Syntrophobacter fumaroxidans MPOB: one gene and its partners. The protein of the gene in region 2 binds, or shares a complex with, the protein of the main gene of each other region. Links are inferred from orthologs where the notes say so. Each region holds a gene or a part of one and is shown on either strand. Other genes may lie near its edges.

Region 1 (7,528 bases), 3.0 Mb from region 2 along the record:
GGCCAGCGTTTCGGGGACTACCAGGTCGTCAAGATCGAATCCAAGAGCGTCTCGCTCGAGAAGGACGGCCAGGTCTTCGTCATAAGCCTTTTCAGCGACGGCAAGGTGGTCACTCCGCTGCCGGCCGCCGCGGCGGTTCCACCGCAGCCTCGGCCCGCTCGGCCGCCTCAGCCCGGTCATCCTCCCGAGATGCCCGGGGGGAGGATGATGCCGGCGCAGCCTCCAATGCCTGAAGGAGCGGAAGGGGCGGGTCACGCGACCATGGCCGCCCCGGGTGCCGATTCCGGAACCGTTCGGCCCGGAACGCCCGCTGAATCCCCCCCCGCCCAGCCTCAGCCCGACGAGGAACCGCAGGAGGAGGAGGAAGAGGTCGCTGAAGAATCCGATCAGTAGAAGTTGATTCCGCCCGCGAGGCGATCGGGCCTGATGGACGCTGAAAGAAAACGGCGATGCCGGGAAGGATCGGGGCAGGGCGGAGGAAAATCGGCCGCCCGGTGGAAGAAGGGCATTCTCCGTAAAGGGTTCACAGCGAACCACCAATGTCCCTGCGGCAAGAAGCGGGCGCCTGTGTGGAATTTCGGGCTCAGAGCGGCCATGTCGCGCAAAGCGTGGTTCCCGCCCCTTCGGTCGATTCGACGGAGAAGGTTCCGCCGGATAGTTCGGTTCGCTCCTTCATGCTGGGGAGACCCAGACCCGATGAGGAATCGCTGCGGCGTGAGGCGCTGGTCCGGTCAAATCCGATACCGTTGTCGCCGATTTTGAGCTCGAGCGTTCCCGGCGTCTTGCGAAGGCCGATCTTGACCCGGCTGGCCTGGCTGTACTTCGCGGTGTTGTGAAGCGCCTCCTGCAATACCCGGAAAATGACGATTTTCAAGGCCTCCGGAATGTCCTCCTCCACGACCTCGATCTCCTTGTCCACCCGGAGGTGCGTGTAGGCTTTCCTGAATTGTGCGCAAAACCAGTCCATCGTGGTGAGGATGCCGAAGTCATCCAGAATGGGAGGACGAAGATCGGTCATGATTCTTCTGGATTCGTCTATGGCGTGCTGGGTGAGAACGATGACGTTCTGCAGGGATTCGTAACTCTGTGAACCCTGCCTCATCCGTCGTAGCGTCGCCTCGAGGCTGAACTTGATTGTGCTCAGAGACGATCCGATGCCGTCGTGGAGCTCCCGGGCGATCCTCTTGCGTTCCTGTTCCTGGGCTGCCAGAAGCTGACTCGACAGGAGGTGCAACTGCCGCTCCGACTCTTGCAGGGCCGCTTCGGTCTGCTTGCGTTCCGAGATATCCTCTATGATCCCGATACCTCCGATCACCTTGCCGTCCGCCGACAGGATCGGGCCGTAGTTCGCTTTCAAATTGGAAATCTTCCCTCCCGTCACCGACAGGTAGCTGCCCTCGTAATGTGCCGACTTCCCGGACATGCACGCGATGACCGCAGCCTTCATCTTCTTGTTCTTCAAGGATGTGTTCAGGTTGAAGCCCACAAGCTTCTCGGCGGTGGTGCCCCAAATCCGGAAAATGTTTTCGTTGGCCGTCGTAATGACGCAGTCGGCATCAAAGTGGAAAATGCCCAAGGGCGAATTCTCGAAGATCATGCGATACTTTTGTTCCGATTCGCGCAGTTTCGTTTCGGCTTCCTTGATCGTGGTGATATCGGTCATCGTGCTGATGGTTCCCCGATAGTCGCCCTGCTCGCCGAACATCGGCCTGCCCGAAACAAGCACCGGGATGTTCCGACCGTCCCTCGATTTCATCTGGATTTCATAAAGAGAGCCCTCCCGGTTCCTGCGCTTCTCCATCTCACGCTGAAGGATCAGCAGGTTGGCGCTGTCGAAAAGCGCCGATACCTGCATGCCGACGAGCTCCTCCCGGACGTACCCAAGAAGCCGGCACATCTTGTCGTTGGCGTAAAGGACCCGGTCATTCGCATCGCGGACGCACAGCCCTTCGTTCATGGTCTCAACCAGCATGCGAAACTGTCGTTCGCTTCTGGCCAGAGCCTGATCGGCCAACCTCTTGTCGGTTATGTCGCGAATCGACTGGATGGCGCCGACCCAGTTGCCTTTGCCGTCGTACAGGGGGGATGCCTTGCCCCACAAATAGGCGCCTTTGCCCCGGTATGCATTTGGCGCGTAAGCCTCAGCGAAATACGTCTCGCCCTGCTTTTTCACATACTGGTATTTCCGCTCGAATTTCGAATCCGCACCCATCACCAGATCGATGACGATCGGACGGCGCTCGCCGTAAAACGGCACCGCATATGCAAAATCTCCCCGGCCAAGGATGTCCTTCTTCCTCACCCCGGTCATCTCCTCGATCGCTCGATTCCACGCGATGACTTTTCCCTCGCGATCGATGACAAAAGTGGCGTCGGGAAGGAATTCAATGATATCGAGATTTCGGCGGGTGATATGGGGGCGGTCGCGGAGCGGTCTGCCTCCGGCGTCGTCGGTTATTTCTTCTCGGGCTTGTCGGGATTTCAAAGGCGGAGAGCACACCGCCTGTGTCTTGTTCCCGTCGCGTTCATCACTCACAGCAGCAGAACCTCCGCACATCGAACAGGAAATGCGAAAAGGGCAATTCCACAGGAGAATGAGATCTCAATGCGTATAATTGATAAACAATAGCACGAACGCATGCCCGCCGGAAGCGAAATCTGACAAAAGCATCACCAAATCGGCGGGTTACTGAATGACCGGAGCGATAACCCCTTCAACCGCAGTCGCTGCCGGTTCGCTATCCGTGCCGGGGCCTTTGCGGCGGCATAATCCGGGGGGGACGAACGATCTTGCAGGACCGGCCCGGACACCACTCCGGCGAACCGCCGACCGGCCTCCGGACCCGGCTTCGGAACCCGGTGTTTTTCCCCGAGCGGCCGGCTGCGCCGGGATGAGCGCGAGCGTTTTCCTTCGTTCCCGCGCGCCCGCCGCTGAGCGCCGATCGCCCGAAAATGCGCGATGCTCGTCCGGCTATGGTTCATCGTGCCGTGTATGGGGTGAATGCCGATAAGGGGGGCGAAAACAAAGCGGTCCTGTATCGCGTCCGCTCAAGTTGAGGCAGGAGCAGCCACCGGGACTAGGCCGTCTTCTCCGCTTCATCCGAAGTCTCGGCGACCAGCGGATCGATGTCTTTCTGCTTTATTTCCAGTCTCTTCAGGCGGCCCTTGTCGTTGATCGCGCGCTCCAACTCCCGCCTGACCTCCGACTGCGCCAGGAGCTCGGAGAGCAGAATGCGCTTATAGCTGATGCTGCGAAGCTCGTTCTCCAGGAATTCGTCACGTTCCTGCTTCAGCTTCAGGTTTTGAAGGAAAAGCTTTTCCTCGAGGGACTCGTTCTCGATGAGCAGCGTGATGAACATATCGGTGACCTTGCTCTTCCTGAGGCCCATCATGCCGATTCCCGCGGCCTTCCTCCGGTACTGGTCGAGCCTGGTTTCCAGGAAGCCGATGCGTCGGTTGAGCTCTTCCTTCTCCTGTTCGAGCCTCTGCTTCTCGTGATCCCAGAATTCCTTGAGAGCTCGCTCGATGGTCAGCATCTCTTCACGATCTTGTTCCGATTGAGTCTCGAATTTTCTCACATTGCGGCGGTATCCAAGGTAGTAGGCCGCGGCGAAAACGACAACCACGCAGAAGGTGACCGCCAATATCTGAGAGATAAGGATCAGATCCATGAACACTCTCCTCCTGCCGCCAACCGGGAGTCCCATCGTTCCCTGCGTCTGGCGCGATAAGCGACGTCGCCCGCCCCGCGAGCGGGATTGTATCCATTGCTCAACTTATTAACACAAATGAGCAAAATATCGACCAGAATATTGTCTCCAAAGGCAAAAACCACTCCCTTGCGGTATGCGCCGCGCGACGCATGGTGCGAATCATCGCGCGAAGAACGCGGCGGCGGCCCCAAAAACCGGCAGCGGACCGGCTGCGATCCGGGGCAGTCGAATTGCGGCCCGGCACTTACCTACCCCAGGGAGGTACCGACGGACCGCGCCGTCTTGATGAGGGGGGAATCCAACGGGACAAGCCGCTGTCTTCCCGCGACCTTCTCGATGGGAACCGGGACCGTTTCGCCTCCCTGGAAAGCGACCATGTGGTTGTAGCAGCGTTCTTCCACCAGTTCCATGGCCTTTACGGCAAACCGTGTGGCGAGCAAGCGATCGAGGGGTGTGGGCGTGCCTCCGCGCTGCACGTGCCCAAGAATGGTGACGCGGCACTCGATCCCGGTCTGTTCCTCGATCTCGGTCGCAATCCGGTGGCTGATCCCGCCCAGGCGAATCGGGTCCGGGCTGTCCTTGACGATTCTGTGAACGGTCTGAGTCCCTCCCACGGGAGCCGCGCCTTCGGCCACCACTACAATGCTGAACTGTCTCCCGAAGCGGCTTCGCCTTCGCGCCACTCCAATGATCTCCTTGATGGAATACGGAATTTCCGGAATCAGCACAATGTCGGCTCCCGCGGCGATCCCGGCCTCCAGGGCGAGCCAGCCCGCATTTCTTCCCATCACTTCAATGAGCATGACCCGGTGATGGGACTGTGCCGTTGTGTGAATTCGATCGATGGCCTCGGTGGCGACGGTGCGGGCCGTATCGAAGCCGAACGTGATGTCCGTCTCGGCAAGGTCCTTGTCAATGGTCTTCGGCAGGCCGATGACGTTGACTCCCTTGCGGGACAGCTTCTCCGCAATTGTCATGGTCCCGTCGCCACCCACGCAGATCAGGGCGTCCATGGCAAGATCCTCGCAAAGGGCGACGCACTCCTCGGATACGTCCACGCAACGCTCCTGGCCGCCCTCGCGCACCCGATGTTCGAAGGGATTCGCCTTGTTGCTCGAGCCCAGGATGGTCCCTCCCTGTGTGAGGATGCCGGAAACCATCTCGAAAGTCAGGATCGTGAAGCGCTTCTCGATGAGACCGAGAAACCCGTCATAGAAGCCGACGACTTCCATGTCGAAGTTGTTGACGGCGCTCTTCGTGATGCCCCTGATGACTGCGTTCAAACCGGCGCAGTCTCCTCCGCCCGTGAGAATCCCAACTCTTCTCTTACCCATTGTCTCACTCCCCTTCCAATTCTTCATCCTCGGGAGGCCCCCCGATGCCTTGCGGCGGGCAGCGTTCAAGAACGGGACAACCGATGCTCCCAAAAAGCGCGGAAAGTCCCGCTGTTCATCACAATACTCGCAGATTGCACCGCGATCAAGCCGTTGCCGTTTGTCGACGCCTGCTTCCAGTTGCGAAAAGGCCACGATAAGCAGAGTGACGAATCGTCAAAGAGGGTGGGATTTCGTAGTGGCAACGGAAGCTCCACGGATGCGCTTCCGTTGCCATGCAGGCGAGTGTTACGATCTATTTTTCCATGCGCAGAATTCGCCCATCGTCAGATGGCCGTCCCCTTTCGTGTCGGCGGACATGAACGCGCTGTGAGTGCCGCCGATCTGACCATATCCCTTGTGCTTGCCCAGACCGTCACCGGCGCGAAAGTCGTTGTAAGTCAGGTATCCTTTGCCTCCGGAGTCCAGGTTCTTGAATACCTGTTCGCATTTGCTGATGTTTCCTTCCGGGGACAGCGCCTGGCCGCTCTGAAACGCCATTACCCCTGCGCCCGTGTATACCGCCAAGCCGACCACGGCCATCAATGCCACAGCCACTAGCAACATTCTCATGGCTATTCCTCCCGGCGTCGCGATTTACAACGCTGCCTACGTCTTCCATTCCATGCCGTTCAATGCTGTTTACAAAGCCGCTTGGACCCCGTTATTCTGGGAAAGCTCTGTATTCCATCACCCAGCATCGATCTCAAAGCCTCCGTAAAATGCGACATGGATTACTTATTGATAAGCTAACGTTCTAGAAAATGATTGTCAATTGTGTCGACATCGCAACCGATTTGCCGTAAAGGACTGCGATGAATCGAACGCGGCCGGTCGTCGCCTGCGCAATCGGGTGTGGGGAGAGCCCGGGCGCTTCTTGCGCGCTATCGACATGCAAAGCGTGACCTGCCGGTGGGACCGGGAAAGGCTCACCGTGTTTCTTTCGGTGGTCCGCATGGAACGCGGCACTGCCGGAGCGCGGGGGGCCAAACGGGAAACGAAACCGACCCGGAAGGCACGGTTTGCGAGCCCGCTGGGGACATCGGGAGCGGAGCGATAAGCCCTCCGGAATTCGCGTCGCGCCGTCGGCTGCTCACCTGCCGCGCTGAACGAGTGCATACAAACACCGCGCCCGCGGGCAGGCGGATGAGGAAACCTAAAACTATTTTAATTTTATTTTATTAATGAAAAAGACACATTCTGCCGTTTGGTACCTTGAAGACCAATCAGAAGACATGTTGCGGTGCGACTTTGCCTGTGATGCATGCCACGGGGATGGAATACGGGGCGGGCGGTATTTGCATTCGGACGGTTCGATGTTTTCATTGTACAAATCTTTCCGAGCGGAACGATTTCCATGCGTGTTTTGGTGGTTGAAGACGACAGACAGATCACGGATTTCCTTGAACGGGCGTTGACCGAGGCCGGCTTCAAGATCGATGTGGCCTGGAACGGCCCGCAAGGATTTGAACTCGCGCTCAAGGAAAGCTACGACGCCATCATCATCGACGTCATCCTTCCCGTAATGGACGGTCTGGAGATCCTTCAGAAGCTTCGCAATCGCGGGATCCTGACGCCCGTGCTGATCCTGAGCGCAAAGGGCAGTGTGAGCGACCGGGTGAGCGGCCTGGAGCTCGGGGGAGACGACTACCTCACCAAGCCCTTTGAACTGGCCGAGCTTCTCGCGAGGGTCTGGAGCCTCATCCGTCGAAGCAAGGTGAACCAGGAGACGGTGCAGCTCAAGGCCGGCGACCTGTGGCTGGACCTGGTCAGCCGCCGCGTTTTCCGCGGTGACGAGGAGTTCCGGCTGCTGCCCCAGGAATTCGCCCTGCTCGAATACCTGATGCGCAACAAGGGAAGGGTGGTCACGCGCGCGGAGATTCTCGAGAACGTCTGGGGCTATAACTTCGTGCCCGCCACGAATGTCGTGGAAGTTCACATCTGCCGGCTGCGCGAGAAACTGGAACGTCCGAACAAGCCCAGACTCCTGCAGACTTTCCGCAAGGCCGGTTATGCCCTGGTCGAAGACAGCTCGCCGGGGGACAAGGAATCATAGCCGTCCGCCAATAAGGGTTCCGCCTTTTTCGGGCTTTTCGCGAGGTATTGCCCCTCATCCTTCCAGTTGAACCATCACCGCCGTCAAGACGATGCTCGACACCTGCCTGGACTTTCCGCACCGACAAAGAAGGACATCCCTGCACACGCTCCCGTTCGCTTTGTCGAAATTGCTGGTGTTCCGTGAGATAAATATCTATATGGGAAAAGAATGAATTGACACGCGGCGCAAGCCCGGGCCTGTCCGGTTTCGCCCCGATTCGTCCCGCTGCGACGCAAGAGACCCGGGCGTAGGGATATCCCGGGGGGGGCGACGCCCCCGCGGAGCCGGGAAGACCACCGCCGGGCGAAATGGCCGAAAGGACCGCGACGGACGCACCCGAAGGG
Region 2 (7,433 bases):
GTCGTATCGGCAAGCATGAAGGCCGCATGATCGGCGATCCGCAACGATGCGTCTTCGTTGAGAACGCAAATGGCGGCACGCTCGGGATCGACTTGTCCCTCGGTGAACCAGATCGGGCTTGCCAGGCAGTGTCGAAGCAGGTCCGAAGTCGGGTCCCCTCGCAGGAAACCTTCCAGGCTGCTGCTGACCCGCTTCTGAACCAGGACCGCGTCCACCTGCCTGATATCGGCGAGCAGGCATGCATGGCGTCCTGCGCTGGATTGTTTCTCCTCCGCACACTCCTGGACCGTCTCATCGGAAAACCCCGCGCGAATGAGGTGTCTTCGCGCATTCTCAAAGATCGCGCGAGAGTTCCTCTCCCTGGCGGCGAACAACTCTTTTCTTTTTTCCAGCAACGGCACGGAATCCGCTTTTTCCTGGTAGAAAGGGGACAGCGGAGGTCGCAAGTAGAAGAGGATCACGCTGATGTTCCGCAAGTCAGGGTACAGGCGCTTCAGGAACGAAACCGGCCTGAGACATTCCTCGCTTCCGTCGATGGGAAGCAGCAGGCACTTTTGCAGAGTCTCCACGGAATCATCCTTGCGATCGTAGTTTCATACCGAGATGCGTTCATAAGAGATGACACAACACCTGCCCGTTGGGAGGTGAAGCGGGTGGGCATAGAGCCCGCCCCTTGCTACGGACCGATGCGCCCGTCAGACGCAGGGAAGGGCTTTATGCTTTCCCGGCCAATGCACTCGTCTTGAACGCAAAATTGTATCAGCCGGGGCTTGCGCGCGTTCCCCGAAGGGGCGGCGGCAGGTCCCGGGCCGGCACAGGTCAATCCGTGTTTTGCGATACCGGGCGGAAAACCTGATGAGCGTCCGGATTCGGGGCATGGAGCGAAGGACGCCGGATGGGCGGCGTCACATCAGTTCGACGGGCGGCGTGACGTCATGCTGTTTTCCAACTTGGAAACGGACCTTCTCCCACCGGGGATTGTTGACCAAATCCCTGGAGTTTTCAAGCACGAGTTCGGGGTGGTTGTTCGTTTCGCTCAGGTGGGCGAACACAACTGAACGCAAGCATTCGTTGTAGAGGCATTTCAGCAGCTCCAGGCTGTCGATGTTGGACAGATGCCCGTGCCGGCTCCTGATGCGCTGTTTGAGGTGCCACGGATAGGGGCCGTTGATCAGGAGGTCCGGATCGTGATTTGCTTCGATGACCAGGCCGGAGCATCCCTGCAGTCTTGCCTTGACAAGCTCGGTGACGACCCCGAGGTCGGTGCAGATGCCTAGCCTCACGCCGGCGTGCTCGACAACGAAACCGGACGGTTCCCGGGCGTCGTGGGAAATGGGAAAAGGATGCAGCCGAAGGTCGCCGATGTCGAAAGCCCGGCCCGGCTGAAAGACCTGGTGGCCGGCCAGACGGCCGATCTGCGGGTCCAGGCCTTCCAGGGAACCCTGGCTGAGGTGGACGACCAGTTCGAACCGGCGGCTCAGCACTCCGACGCCCCGAACATGGTCGGCGTGCTCGTGGCTGACGACCACCGCGTCCAGTTGCCGGGCGTTCACGGAAGTCTTTTCGAGCCGGCGGACAAGCTCTCTCGCGCTCAGCCCGGCATCCAGGAGGATGTGCGTCCGGGGGCTTGAAATCAGGATCGAGTTTCCCTTGGAACCGCTGGCAATGACCTGAAACATGAGCGACATGGACGTGTCCTCGGGAGTGCGCGGAACAATCCGCTCCGGGCTTCACCCCGGCTGAACCCAACTTCCCGCCATCACCTTGAAAATGCGGCAGCCGGCCCGCCGAGAGCGGCGCCCTGGGTTTCCCACCGGGTTTCCGCCTAGGGGTCGCGGAAGACGAGGGCAGCCCGCTCACTTCGACGCGGCCCTGGTCGCGTCCTTTCCATGGACGGCAAAAAGCATCTCCCTGGCTCTCTTCACGGGCTGTCAGGAGAGTGCCTTTTCCACATCGGCGCGGTCCATCTCCACCGGTCCCATTAGCAACACCGTCAACTCCTGCGGTGTATAGACTTCCCGGAACCAATCCCGGATCTGCTCCGCGCGGACACCGACAATCTTCTCCTCGATTTCCGAAAAATCGACAAAGCGACCGAAAAGAAACTCGTTCTTGGCCATCCGGTTCATTCGGGAGTCGGTGCTTTCCGCATTCAGGTACATGCTTCCCCTCAGGTATTCCTTGGCGGCATTGAGCTCCTCGTCGGAGATGAGTTCATCGGCCAGTAGGGAGAGCTGTTCCCGGATGAGCTCGAGTGTCTCTTGCACGTTCCGCGCGCCGACTCCGGCGTAAATTCCAAGGATGCCCGCGTCCACATGACTGTGCGAGAATGAATAGACCGAGTAGGCGAGGCCTCGTTTTTCCCTGATTTCCTGGAACAGCCTGCTGCTCATGCTGCTTCCCAGTACCACGTTCAAAAGATGCGAGGCGAACCGGTTTTCGTCCACCTGGGAATTGCCTCTCATTCCGAGACAGACGTGGACCAGTTCCAGGTCCTTGGGAATGATCCTGACAAGGGGGTGGTTCTTTGGAACGACCCGCCGGCCGGGCAGCGCGGGATGGTTGAGACCTTCCATGGGGGGGCCGATGAGCTCCAGGAAACGATCGTGATCCAGGTTGCCGGCCGCGGAGATGACGATCTTGTCGGAGTGGAAATGCCGCGACAGGTAACGAAGCACCTTTGTCCTGTCGAGCGACTCCAGGGCCTGTGCCGATCCATAGATCGGCAGCCCCAGGGGGTTGTCCTTCCAGAACATCTCCTGGAAAAGGATGTGAACGTACTCATCCGGAGTATCTTCGATCATCCGGATTTCCTGGAGGATCACCTGTTGTTCCCGTTCGATTTCGTTGTCCGAGAACACGGAATTCAAGAAGATATCCGAAAGGACGTCCACCACCAGGGGGAGGTGGGATGCCAGAACCTTGGCGTGAACGCAGACGTGTTCCTTCGATGTGAAGGCGTTGGCGAACCCCCCGACGGAATCGAACTCTTTGGCTATGTCGAGCGCGCTTCGTCGCTGAGTTCCCTTGAACAGCATGTGCTCGATGAAGTGAGTGATCCCCCTCTCATCCTCTTCCTCGTCTCTTGATCCCACGCCGACCCAAATCCCGGTAGATACCGAATGCGCAAAAGGAATCTTTTCGGTCAGCACACGAATACCGTTGCGGAGAACCGTTTTTTGATGCAATGTTCCCTCTCTCCCACTGAGGATGCCGATCAGCACGGATAACGAGCGTCAGGTCGAAACGGCGCGGCGCCGCTTCAGACGCCGAACCGGGGAGTTTCCACGGCCACGGGGCACAGGCCGGTAGTGAAGAGCGTGCGCCCTCGTGTGCGTTCAATACCCTCTATTGGCCGCCGCCTTCAGGTTTTTCGAGGGCAGCTTTCCGACTCAGGCGGATTCGCCCGTCCTTGTCGATTTCGATGACCTTGACAAGAACCTCGTCCCCTTCCTGGACCACGTCGGTGACCTTGCGCACCCGCCTGTGCTCGAGCTGGGAGATGTGTATCAGACCTTCGATGTTGGGCAGGATTTCCGCAAAGGCTCCGAAATCGGTGACGCGTACAATGCGGGACATGTAGAGCTGCCCCACCTCGGGTTCCTGCGTCAGCCCCCGGATCCGCTCCACCGCCTTGTCGCAGGCGGCGCCGTCCGGGCTCATGATGACGACTTTTCCGGAATCTTCGATATCGATCTTGGCCCCCGTTTCGGCAACGATGGAACGGATGACCTTCCCTCCCGGTCCGATCACGTCGCGGATCTTTTCCGGGTTGATCATGATGGTGATGACGCGGGGGGCGTACGGGGACAGTTCAGGCCTCGGGGCCGACAGCACTTCCTTCATTTTCCCCAGGATGAAGATTCGGCCGGCGCGCGCCTGTTCCAGTGCGCGCTGCATGATGCCGCGGTCGATTCCGGCGATCTTCACGTCCATCTGGATCGCAGTGATGCCCCGTTCGCTGCCCGTGACCTTGAAATCCATATCGCCAAGGTGGTCTTCATCGCCAAGGATGTCCGAGAGAACGATGATTTTGTCCCCTTCCTTCACCAACCCCATGGCGATGCCCCCGACCGGTTCGGTGATGGGAACCCCTGCGTCCATGAGCGCCAGCGAAGACCCGCAAACGGTGGCCATGGAGCTCGATCCGTTGGATTCCAGGACCTCGGAGACCACCCGGATGGTGTATGGGAATTCGCCGTCCCTGGGAAGCACGGCTTTCACCGATCGTTCAGCGAGAGCCCCGTGTCCGATCTCCCGACGTCCCGGCCCGCGGAGCGGACGGACTTCGCCTACGGAAAACGCGGGGAAATTGTAGTGGAGCATGAACGACTTGAAGGTTTCACCCGCCAGGGCCTCGATCTTCTGCTCATCCGAAGAGGAGCCGAGCGTCACGACGGCCAGCACCTGTGTTTCGCCGCGGGTGAAAACCGCCGAACCGTGAGTTCTCGGCAGAACGCCCGCCTGGATGTTGATGGGGCGGATCTCGTCGAACCTTCTTCCGTCGATCCGGCGGCCTTCCTCCACCATCATGCGCCGAACCACTTCCTTTTCCAGGTCTTCAAGAATATTGTCGATCTGCTTCGGGCGATCGGGATCATCGGAGACCAGTTCCGCCTGGATACGTTCTTTCAGGGCTTTCTTCCGATCGCGACGCGGGTGCTTTTCCGGCGTGGTCATGACCGCGCGCATTTCCGCCGCGGCGGCGTCCCGGACAGCCTGGACCAGGGATTCATTCCTCACCACCTCGGGAGGCGCCTCCTTTACCGGTGCGATCCTGCGCTGAAGCTCGTCCTGGGCGTCCAGGATGGGGAGAATGGCTTTGTGCCCGAAGTCGATGGCATCGACGAGATCGTCTTCCGAAACGAAATCCGCGCCGCCTTCGACCATCACCACCGCGTCGCGTGAGCCGGCCACCACGACGTTCAGGTCGCTCTCGAGGAGTTCCTTCGCGCTGGGATTGATGGCGAAGGATCCGTTGATTCTGCCGACGCGTACGGCCGCCACCGGTCCCTGGAAGGGCACCGGGGAAATATGGAGAGCCGTCGAAGCTCCGGTCAGCGCCACGACATCAGGTTCATTCTCCATGTCCACCGAAAGGACTGTGGCGACCACCTGAGTCTCGTAGCAGTATTTTTTCGGAAAGAGCGGACGGATGGGCCGGTCGATCAGGCGGGAGGTCAGAGTTTCCTTCTCGCTCGGACGGCCGATCTCGCGGCGGAAGAACCCGCCCGGAATTCGCCCCGCGGCATAACTCATCTCCTGATAGTCCACCATAAGAGGCACGAAATCGATTCCTTCCCGAATTCGGTCCTCCTTCGTCGCTGCAATAAGCACCACCGTGTCTCCGTAACGCATGAGCACGGAACCGCCGGCCTGGCGGGCAATCTCCCCGGCTTCGAATACCATCGGGCGACCGCCGACTTCCACTTGAACTGAATGCTTCATAGGTCATTTCCTTATTTTGAACGATATCTCGCCCCGAGGGAGAGATGACCAGGCGCGGCTAGCGGCGCAGTCCCAAACGTTCGATCACGTTATTGTAACGTTCGGCGTTCTTCTTTTTGAGGTAATTGAGGAGCTGCCTGCGCTGTCCAACCAGCTTCAGGAGGCCCCGGCGTGAATGATGATCTTTCTTGTGCATTTTAAAGTGTTCCGTCAGATAGCTGATTCTCTCACTGAGCAGGGCTATCTGCACTTCCGGGGACCCGGTATCGGCCGAGTGCACTTTGAATCCTTCGATGATTTCCTTCTTCTTTTCAGGGGTCATTACCACGGCTTGATCCTCCTTGAACGTGATAAAGTATTGTGTGTTGACTGATTGCGACCCAGGTCGCCCGGTCGTCAGTCTCTGGATGTCAATCGCAAGACCTGTGGACCATTCTTGTTTGCGTTCCTCTGAATTCAGTCATGGACTGAAACCTCTCCTCAAAGTTGAAACACGCGTAAACGGCGTTGGTGCTCCGATTCCGGCCACGGCCACCAGAGTGCCGCCAGGCGTCCGTCGGCGGTGACGATACGCACCGGTCCCACGCGCCGGGAAAACCGTCCGGAGTGTTCCGCCTCCCAGTCTGCGTCAAGCTGTCCGTACCGCAAGCGACTGAGAACCTGCCCGTCCTCGATCGTCAGCGCGGGCAGGTGCGAAAGCGCGTCGGCCATGGGAACGAGCTTCGCCAACCAGGAGCCGTCCGAAGCCCCGTCGTGCATCTGCTCCAGCGAGCTTGCCCGCTCCAGGCCGAAGGGGCCGCACGCGAGCCGCCGCAGATGCATGACGTGAGCCCCGCATCCCAGGCGCCTCCCCAAATCCGCCGCCAACTGACGAACGTACGTGCCCTTCGAGCACTTCGTTTCCAGAACAACCTCGGGGTAACGGTAGGAAATCAAGTCGAAGCGATGGATATGCACTTCCCGCCTGGGCAGCTCGACATCGATTCCCTTTCTCGCCAGCTCGTACAGCCGTTTTCCCTGAACCTTCACGGCCGCGTACCGAGGAACCTCCTGCACCTGTGTCCCCTCGTGCAAGCGCACCGCCTCCAGCAGTTCCCGTTCGGACGGGACCACGTCATCGCGGGTGCGCACCACCGTGCCGGTCCTGTCGAGCGTATCCGTTTCGATGCCCAAGCGCGCGGTGAAACGGTAGACTTTGGTCTGGCCGGTCAGCTGCTCGGCGAATCGAGTGGCCTGGTTCACGCATACAAGGAGCACACCCGTGGCGAAAGGGTCCAGCGTTCCGCAGTGGCCTGCCTTGCGAAGGCCTAACAGCCTCTTGACCCTGGTGACGAGGGTCGAGGACGTCATTCCTTCAGGCTTGTCGAGAACCAGGAGCCCGCTCGGCTCCTTTTCGCGCATGGCGAAATCGGGGCGGGAGGGGTTACCGCCCGTGGATGCCGTGCTCGATTGCGCGGTTATGGGAAACATCTCTCTCATGCAATATAGCTCAACGCTTCAGTGGTAAATGCAGACCGGACCTCCTCCAGGTTCCCGGCGACACGAAACGCGGCCGCCTGCCGATGACCTCCTCCGCCGTATTTGTGGGCGAAACCGGCGACATCGACATCCCCCTTGGACCTCAGACTGACGTGCACCATTCCGTTGCGGCCTTCCCGGAAGAGCATGGCCAGCCTGACCGGCCGCACCGAACGCAGCTCATTGATGAACCCTTCGCTGTCCAGGTGGGAGGTTTCGGTTTCGGCCAGCATTTTCTGGCTCAGTTCCGCCGCGGCGAGGCGGTTGTCGGCGTGAAACGTCACGGTGGCCAGGACTTTGGCCAGCAGCCGCAAACGCTGGGGCTGGCCGGAGTCGTACACGTATTGGGCGATCAGTGACGGCTGCGCCCCCGATGCGACAAGCCTGGAGGCGATTTCCAGCACATCGCGGTTGGTGTTGGAAAACCGAAAAGACCCGGTATCCGTCAGGATTCCCGTGTAGAGCTG
Region 3 (7,374 bases), 1.7 Mb from region 2 along the record:
GGCAACCGGTCAAAACCAGGCCTACAACGCTTTTCGTCAAAAACCCCTATTCGGTTGTCAAAGACCCTTCAGTATCCCTTGCTTCCTTGAGACCTGAATTCCGGGCTGGAATCCTCCAGCCCGCAATCCAATCCTCAATGGTGGAGGTGAACGGGCTCGAACCGATGACCTCCTGCGTGCAAGGCAGGCGCTCTCCCAGCTGAGCTACACCCCCTTCAATCCAAATTCCCCCCTCCGGGGGCTGTCCTGGTGGGCCTAGGAAGAGTTGAACTTCCGACCTCACGCTTATCAGGCGTGCGCTCTAACCGCATCTGAGCTATAGGCCCACGCCTGCTCCCTCGAAACTAAACAGCGGGTTCGGTGCCAAACCTTTCTCGTCCTTAGAAAGGAGGTGATCCAGCCGCAGGTTCCCCTACGGCTACCTTGTTACGACTTCACCCCAATTACCGACCACACCTTGGTACGCTGCCTCTCCGAAAAGTTAGCCCACGCACTTCTGGTACAGCCGACTTTCGTGGTGTGACGGGCGGTGTGTACAAGGCCCGGGAACGTATTCACCGCGGCATGCTGATCCGCGATTACTAGCGATTCCAACTTCACGGAGTCGAGTTGCAGACTCCGATCCGAACTGTGAACGGCTTTTTGGGGTTGGCTCCTCCTCGCGGGCTCGCTTCCCTTTGTACCGCCCATTGTAGTACGTGTGTAGCCCTGGGCATAAAGGCCATGAGGACTTGACGTCATCCCCACCTTCCTCCGGTTTCACACCGGCAGTCCCTTTAGAGTGCCCAACTCAATGATGGCAACTAAAGGCAAGGGTTGCGCTCGTTGCGGGACTTAACCCAACATCTCACGACACGAGCTGACGACAGCCATGCAGCACCTGTCTCCCGGTCCCCCGAAGGGGAAATCCCTGTTTCCAGGGCCGTCCGGGGATGTCAAGCCCAGGTAAGGTTCTTCGCGTTGCGTCGAATTAAACCACATACTCCACCGCTTGTGCGGGCCCCCGTCAATTCCTTTGAGTTTTAGTCTTGCGACCGTAATCCCCAGGCGGAGCACTTAACGCGTTAGCTGCGGCACAGCAGGAATGAGTACCCGCTACACCTAGTGCTCATCGTTTACAGCGTGGACTACCAGGGTATCTAATCCTGTTTGCTCCCCACGCTTTCGCGTCTCAGCGTCAGTAACCGTCCAGAAGGGCGCCTTCGCCACTGGTATTCCTCCCGATCTCTACGAATTTCACCTCTACACCGGGAATTCCCCCTTCCTCTCCAGTACTCAAGTCCGGCAGTTTCCAATGCACTTCCCAGGTTAAGCCCGGGGCTTTCACATCAGACTTGCCAAACCGCCTGCACGCGCTTTACGCCCAGTAATTCCGAATAACGCTCGCACCCTCCGTATTACCGCGGCTGCTGGCACGGAGTTAGCCGGTGCTTCCTCTGGTGGTACCGTCAGCCATGAAGCTTATTCGTCCCCATGGTGTTCTTCCCACCTGACAGGGCTTTACGACCCGAAGGCCTTCTTCACCCACGCGGCGTTGCTGCGTCAGCCTTGCGGCCATTGCGCAAAATTCCTCACTGCTGCCTCCCGTAGGAGTCTGGCCCGTGTTCCAGTGCCAGTGTGGCTGATCATCCTCTCAGACCAGCTACCCGTCGTCGCCTTGGTAGGCCGTTACCCTACCAACCAGCTGATAGGACGCAGGCCCATCCCCGAACATCGGCTTCTCTGAGAGGCCGACTTTCATCGTAGAGCTCCCGCTCCACAATCGTATCCGGTATTAGCAGCACTTTCGCACTGTTATCCCGGTCCCGGGGGTAGGTTACCTACGCGTTACTCACCCGTGCGCCACTTTACTCGCCCATCCGAAGATTAAGGCTTTCTCGTTCGACTTGCATGTGTTAGGCACGCCGCCAGCGTTTATTCTGAGCCAGGATCAAACTCTCCAGTTTATCCCTTAAATCTCTCTCTAGGCCCAGCACCTTACCCACTATTTAGTTTCCAAAGAACAGACTCGTTCCCGCTCAGGGACTTTTCAATCTACACCGTTCAACTTGCATTGTCAAGCGACTTTTTGAAGAACCCAACGTGCAAATCTACACGCCGGATTCCTTCTCGCGGCTCGAAACACCAAGCTCACGCGCGCTTTCCGGAGCAAATCTTTCCCACCTTTAGTAAAATAATCACTCCGGACTGCTCAGTCGACCCCCGGTTCCAACTTCCCAAACCGGCCAGCCACCCCGCTCCCGCGCGGCTCACATTCACCGCGCGTTCCGCGAAAGCCCGCGATATATACCAAAGCCACCCGAGGGTGTCAATCACAAAACGGCTAGTTCATCGCACGAACGCGATGAATTTTCTTCTTGCCCGCCTTCAGCAGGATCCCATCGTGCCTCAGGTGGCTGACTCCGATGCGCAGATCAAATTCCCGCAGACGCATGTCGTTGACATAGGCGCCGCCCTGCTGAATCAAGCGCCGGGCAGCGCTCCGCGATTCGCAAAGCCCCGTTTCGGCGAACAATTCAAACGCCGGAATGCCTTCCTCCAGCCGATGCCTCTCCACATCCGTCGTGGGCACCGCCTGCGTTTCGTCCCGGACATCCCTCGGGATTCCGCTGGACGGCAGCAGATCGGGAGCCAGCCGGCGCCTGCCGAATACGCCGCTTGCCGCCTCGCAGGCAGCCAAGGCATTCTCCCTGCCATGAGTCAGCAAAGTGGCCTCGTAGGCGAGAACGGTTTTCGCCGCATTCAGCTCCTGCCCCTGCAAACCCTCAACCGCCGCGATTTCCAACAGGGGCAGGAACGTGTACAGCTTCAGAAACCTCACCACGTCGCGATCGTCAGTGTTGATCCAGTACTGGTAGTAGTCGAAGGGCGAAGTCCTCGAAGCGCTCAGCCACACGGCACCCGCCGCCGTCTTGCCCATTTTCGCGCCGGAGGCCGTGGTGAGCAGCGGGAAGGTGATCGCGTGGGCCTCCCGGCCGCTCTTGCGCCGAATCAGCTCGATTCCCGCCACGATGTTGCCCCACTGATCATTGCCGCCCATCTGCAGAACGCAGTCGTATTCCTCGGCCAGGTGGTAAAAATCATAGGCCTGCAGCAGCATGTAGTTGAATTCGATGAAGTTCAGTCCGGTTTCCAGCCGCATTTTGTAGCTCTCGGCGGCAAGCATGCGATTGACGCTGAAATGTCGGCCGATGTCCCTCAGAAATTCGATGTAGCGCAAGTCCAAAAGCCAGTCCGCATTGTTGAGCATGAGCGCCTTGCCGTCACCGAATTCCAAGAATCGGGAAAGCTGAGCCTTCAACGCATCCACATTGCCCCTGATTTGCTCCGCGGTGAGCATTCGGCGCATTTCGGTCTTTCCGCTCGGATCTCCCACCAGTCCCGTGCCCCCCCCAACCAATACCAGGGGACGATGCCCGCACCGCTGCATGTGGGCCAGGGCCATGATCGGCACCATACTCCCGATGTGCAAACTGTCCGCTGTGGGATCGAAACCGATGTAGCAACTCGTGGGCCGCCCCAGACGCTCCCTCAGCGCCTCGACGTCCGACGCCTGAGCCACGAACCCTCTTTCGTTCAGAACATCAAAAACGTTTTCCACTCCCGACACCTCATATCGAGGTGCGCTCAAGATTGCACAACACCTGCCCAGCGGGAGGCGACGCGGGCGGGGGTAAACCCCGCCCCTTGCTGCGGGCCGATTGTGCCGGTCAGACGCAGGGAAGGGCTTTATGCACTCCTCTCAATACCGTCATCTTGAACGCAACCTCGTATCAGACTGTTGTTTGCGACCTTTGTACCGGACCGCCGGCCACCTTTACGAAAATGGGCACGGCAAGCAGCCGTGCCCCCTTAAAATGACTCCACTGGAATGGCGTACCCCGCGCGGGCTCTACTTGGCATATTCGACGGCGCGGGTCTCCCGTATCACCGTCACCTTGATCTGGCCCGGATACGTCAGTTCGCCCTCGATCTTCTTGGCGATATCCCGGCTCAACAGCACCACGTCGGCATCGTTGACCTGTCCGCTTTCGACGATGATCCGCAGTTCCCGTCCCGCCTGAATCGCATAGGCCTTGTTGATTCCCGGGAAGGAACCGGCGATTCTCTCCAGGTCCTCAAGCCGTTTCACGTAGGTTTCGAGCAGTTCCTTGCGGGCACCCGGCCGTGCACCGGAAAGAGCGTCGGCCGCCTGGACGAGGATGGCGAGCACATCTTCCGCGGGCACGTCTTCATGGTGAGCCGCAATGGCGTGGATGATCGGGGGCGCCTCGCCGTAGCGCCTGGTCAGATCGGCGCCCAGGGTGGCGTGAGGCCCCTCCATTTCGTGGTCGATGGCCTTGCCGATGTCGTGCAGCAACCCCGCACGCTTCGCCTGTTTCTCGTTGATCCCCAGTTCCGCCGCCATGATGCCGCACAGGAAAGCCACCTCCCGGGAGTGCTGCAGGACGTTCTGCGCGTAACTGGTCCGGTATTTGAGCTTTCCGAGCAGCTTGATCAGTTCGGGATGGATTCCGTGCACTCCCACGTCGAAAGCGGCCTGCTCCCCGGATTCCTTGATCGCATTCTCGATTTCGATGTTCACTTTCTCGACGATCTCTTCGATCCTCGCGGGGTGAATGCGCCCATCGGAAATAAGACGCTCCAGCGAGACCCTGGCCACCTCCCTGCGCACGGGGTTGAACCCCGAAAGGATGACGGCCTCCGGCGTGTCGTCTATGATGAGGTCGACCCCGGTGGACGCCTCGATGGCCCGGATGTTGCGGCCTTCCCGCCCGATGATCCGGCCCTTCATTTCTTCATTGGGCAAATTGACGACGGAAACCGTCTTCTCAGCCACATAGTCGCCCGCATACCGCTGAATCGCCAGCGAAATGATGTTCTTGGCCTTGCGATCCGCGGTTTCGCGTGCTTCGGTTTCGATCTTCTTCACCATCAGGGCCGCGTCATGCCGCGCCTCGTTTTCGATGGCGCGTGCCAGCATTTCCTTGGCCTGCTGGGCGGAAATCCCGGAGAGACTCTCGAGCTTCTTCCGCTGTTCTTCGATCAGCATATGGAGCTCGCGCGTGTTTTCCTCCAATTCCTTCTCCTGCTGCTGCAGGACTTTCTCCCGTTTGCCGATCACCCCCTCACGCTTGTCGAGGGCTTCGGACTTCTTGTCCAGATTTTCCTCCTTCTGGAGAATGCGTTTTTCCAGGTTCTGAAATTCCTTTCGACTCTCCTTGGTCTCCCTTTCAAACTCGGCCTTCATTTGAAAGAGGCTGTCCTTGGCCTGGAGAATCGCCTCCTTCTTGATGGTCTCCGCTTCCTTGCGTGCATCGGTGAGTATATTGCGTGCCTGTTCCTGGAGTTGCCGATTTCGTTTCTCCAACCAGTACTGACGGAGCAGCACTCCGAGCCCGACTCCCGCCAGCAGACCGATCAGGACAAGTAGTATGCCGGACACATAGCCCATAGTATATGATTCCTTTCATCGCAATTGATCCGGAGATATCAATGCGGTCAATTTGATCAGGCGGGTAAACGCGCGCAATCACGCGGCCGGAATGCCCGAAAACCTTCACTCAACCGGCGCGCTCGCCAATCGTCGGGCTCGCCGCACGCATGATCCGTCGAAACAGGCATTCGTCAGGAAGAAAAGCTCAAGATGCAGGATATCCCCGGGTCACCGGTCCGAAGGACCGGAGCCCCGGTTCCACCGGGGTCTTTTCGAGATGGATTTTTTCGGAGAGAGATTGATAAAACAACGCCCCCGCATTGTGCCGTGTTGGACAGCCGGCCTTGAACCGCTGTTCTAAGGTGGGCACTCCGTGGCTCCTTTAGGCTTTCAGTTTCCTGACCTGCACACCGGAGCCAGAGGGAGTTCCCGTTTTTTGTATGTTGGCTCAGGAAGTACACCCAATCACAAACACAGCAGGGGCTGTTCGAAATCATATGGTCAATGCCCCGGACCTCAACCGCCGGGACCTTCTTCTTTCGCCGGCTTCACGCGCCGGCAGGCGTCATCCGTTTCCATACCTCTCAGGTGCTCTTCGTAATCAACTGCCTGATGCCTGTCCGCCGTCTACCCGTTTTTCCCCCTCGCGGCATTGATCTTGCGAAATTATCGAGGCCTGCCCCCAAGCCTTCGAGCAAAGAACCAATTCCCGTCAGTCCTCTCTCCGAGTCCATTGCTCGCGTTGATCTGTGCCAATGAGCCTTTCCCGCTGTCTGTACAAAACATTGAACGCTTCCACACAAAAGCGCATGCCATGCTTCCATGGCCCTGCGGTCGCGCACCCCGGGCTCCTCAACGAAAAATCACGATCATATCGAAGCCCGCGATTTCAATCATATTGTAGCTAGAAAAGCAAAAACAAGTCAAGCCGAATCTCCAGCGCTTCCAGACCCTATTCCACCGTGACGCTCTTGGCCAGGTTGCGCGGCTGATCCACGTCCGTGCCCCGTAGAACCGCGATCTGGTAGGCCAGCAACTGCAGGGGGACGGTGAAAAGCACCGGAGCAAGCCAGGGTGAGCTTTCCGGGATCAGGAAACGGTTTTCCGGCGGGCCAATCCGTTCGTCGGCTTTCCCCTCCACCAGGGCGATCACCTGTCCCCCTCTTGCCTTCACTTCCTGGACATTGCTCAACATCTTTTCGAAAAGCGGCCCCTTCTGCATCAAGACGACCACGGGCATCTGTTCGTCGATCAGGGCGATCGGCCCGTGTTTCATTTCTCCCGCCGCGTAGCCTTCCGCATGGATATATGAGATTTCCTTGAGTTTCAGCGCGCCTTCGAGCGCTATGGGGTAGAGGATGCCGCGGCCGAGGTAGAGGAAATCCCGGCAATTCATGAAACGCCGCGCCAGCCCGGAAAGCTCTTCGCTTCTCGCGAGAATGTCTGAGACTTTCCGCGGCAGCTCGATAAGCTCCTGTATGTAGGCGGACAGTTCCTGCCGATCGAGGCGGCCGGAAGCGACGGCAAAGTAGAGACCGAAGAGGTAGAGGGCCACCAGCTGCGCCGTGAAAGCCTTCGTCGAGGCCACACCGATTTCCGGTCCCGCATGGGTATAGATCACGCCGCCCGCCATCCGCACCAGGCTGCTGCCGACCACGTTGACAATGGCCCGGCAGACCGCGCCCTTCTCCAGGCCTTCCTGCAACGCCGCCCGCGTGTCCGCCGTCTCTCCCGACTGGCTGATCACCACGAGCAGGGTGTCCTGTCCGAGCAGCGGTCCCCTGTACCTGAATTCCGACCCCAGATCGACTTCGACCGGGATTCGGCACATGTTCTCGATCATATATTTCCCGACCATGCAGGCGTGATAGGACGTCCCGCAGGCGATGAGGCAGATCTTGCGGATCCCCGCCACGCCTTTCCCGTCAAGATTCAGG

What was found.
Region 1: pnp (region 2) and SFUM_RS18980 share a complex: the UniProt entries of both Bacillus subtilis proteins name them as parts of the possible RNA degradosome complex. The link is inferred for Syntrophobacter fumaroxidans MPOB from one-to-one orthologs.
Region 3: pnp (region 2) and rny share a complex: the UniProt entries of both Bacillus subtilis proteins name them as parts of the possible RNA degradosome complex. The link is inferred for Syntrophobacter fumaroxidans MPOB from one-to-one orthologs.

The regions. Positions count from the first base shown.
Region 1 is NC_008554.1:4,476,677-4,484,204, forward strand. What follows is about bases 3,005-5,997. They hold SFUM_RS18980 (6-phosphofructokinase), read right to left. Parts: upstream 5,048-5,997; coding sequence 3,962-5,047; downstream 3,005-3,961. Other genes in these bases: SFUM_RS18975 (hypothetical protein), read right to left, coding at 3,078-3,671; SFUM_RS18985 (EF-hand domain-containing protein), read right to left, coding at 5,336-5,659. Also shown: SFUM_RS18965 (hypothetical protein), read left to right, coding at 1-393; SFUM_RS22135 (PAS domain-containing sensor histidine kinase), read right to left, coding at 584-2,536; SFUM_RS18990 (response regulator transcription factor), read left to right, coding at 6,444-7,142. UniProt on the Bacillus subtilis protein: Catalyzes the phosphorylation of D-fructose 6-phosphate to fructose 1,6-bisphosphate by ATP, the first committing step of glycolysis.
Region 2 is NC_008554.1:1,524,798-1,532,230, reverse strand. Bases 2,899-5,796 are described here. They hold pnp (polyribonucleotide nucleotidyltransferase), read right to left. Parts: upstream 5,449-5,796; coding sequence 3,349-5,448; downstream 2,899-3,348. Other genes in these bases: rpsO (30S ribosomal protein S15), read right to left, coding at 5,507-5,770; SFUM_RS06440 (M16 family metallopeptidase), read right to left, coding at 2,899-3,152. In the rest of the region: SFUM_RS06450 (universal stress protein), read right to left, coding at 1-569; SFUM_RS06445 (MBL fold metallo-hydrolase), read right to left, coding at 906-1,688; more of SFUM_RS06440, read right to left, coding at 1,932-2,898; tRNA pseudouridine(55) synthase TruB, read right to left, coding at 5,929-6,927; SFUM_RS06420 (DHH family phosphoesterase), read right to left, coding at 6,924-7,433. UniProt on the Bacillus subtilis protein: Involved in mRNA degradation. Catalyzes the phosphorolysis of single-stranded polyribonucleotides processively in the 3'- to 5'-direction. Necessary for competence development in Bacillus subtilis.
Region 3 is NC_008554.1:3,186,818-3,194,191, forward strand. The notes cover bases 3,175-6,013. They hold rny (ribonuclease Y), read right to left. Parts: upstream 5,456-6,013; coding sequence 3,893-5,455; downstream 3,175-3,892. Other genes in these bases: tyrS (tyrosine--tRNA ligase), read right to left, coding at 3,175-3,601. Outside these bases: more of tyrS, read right to left, coding at 2,324-3,174; glmS (glutamine--fructose-6-phosphate transaminase (isomerizing)), read right to left, coding at 6,390-7,374. UniProt on the Bacillus subtilis protein: Endoribonuclease that initiates mRNA decay. Initiates the decay of all SAM-dependent riboswitches, such as yitJ riboswitch. Involved in processing of the gapA operon mRNA, it cleaves between cggR and gapA.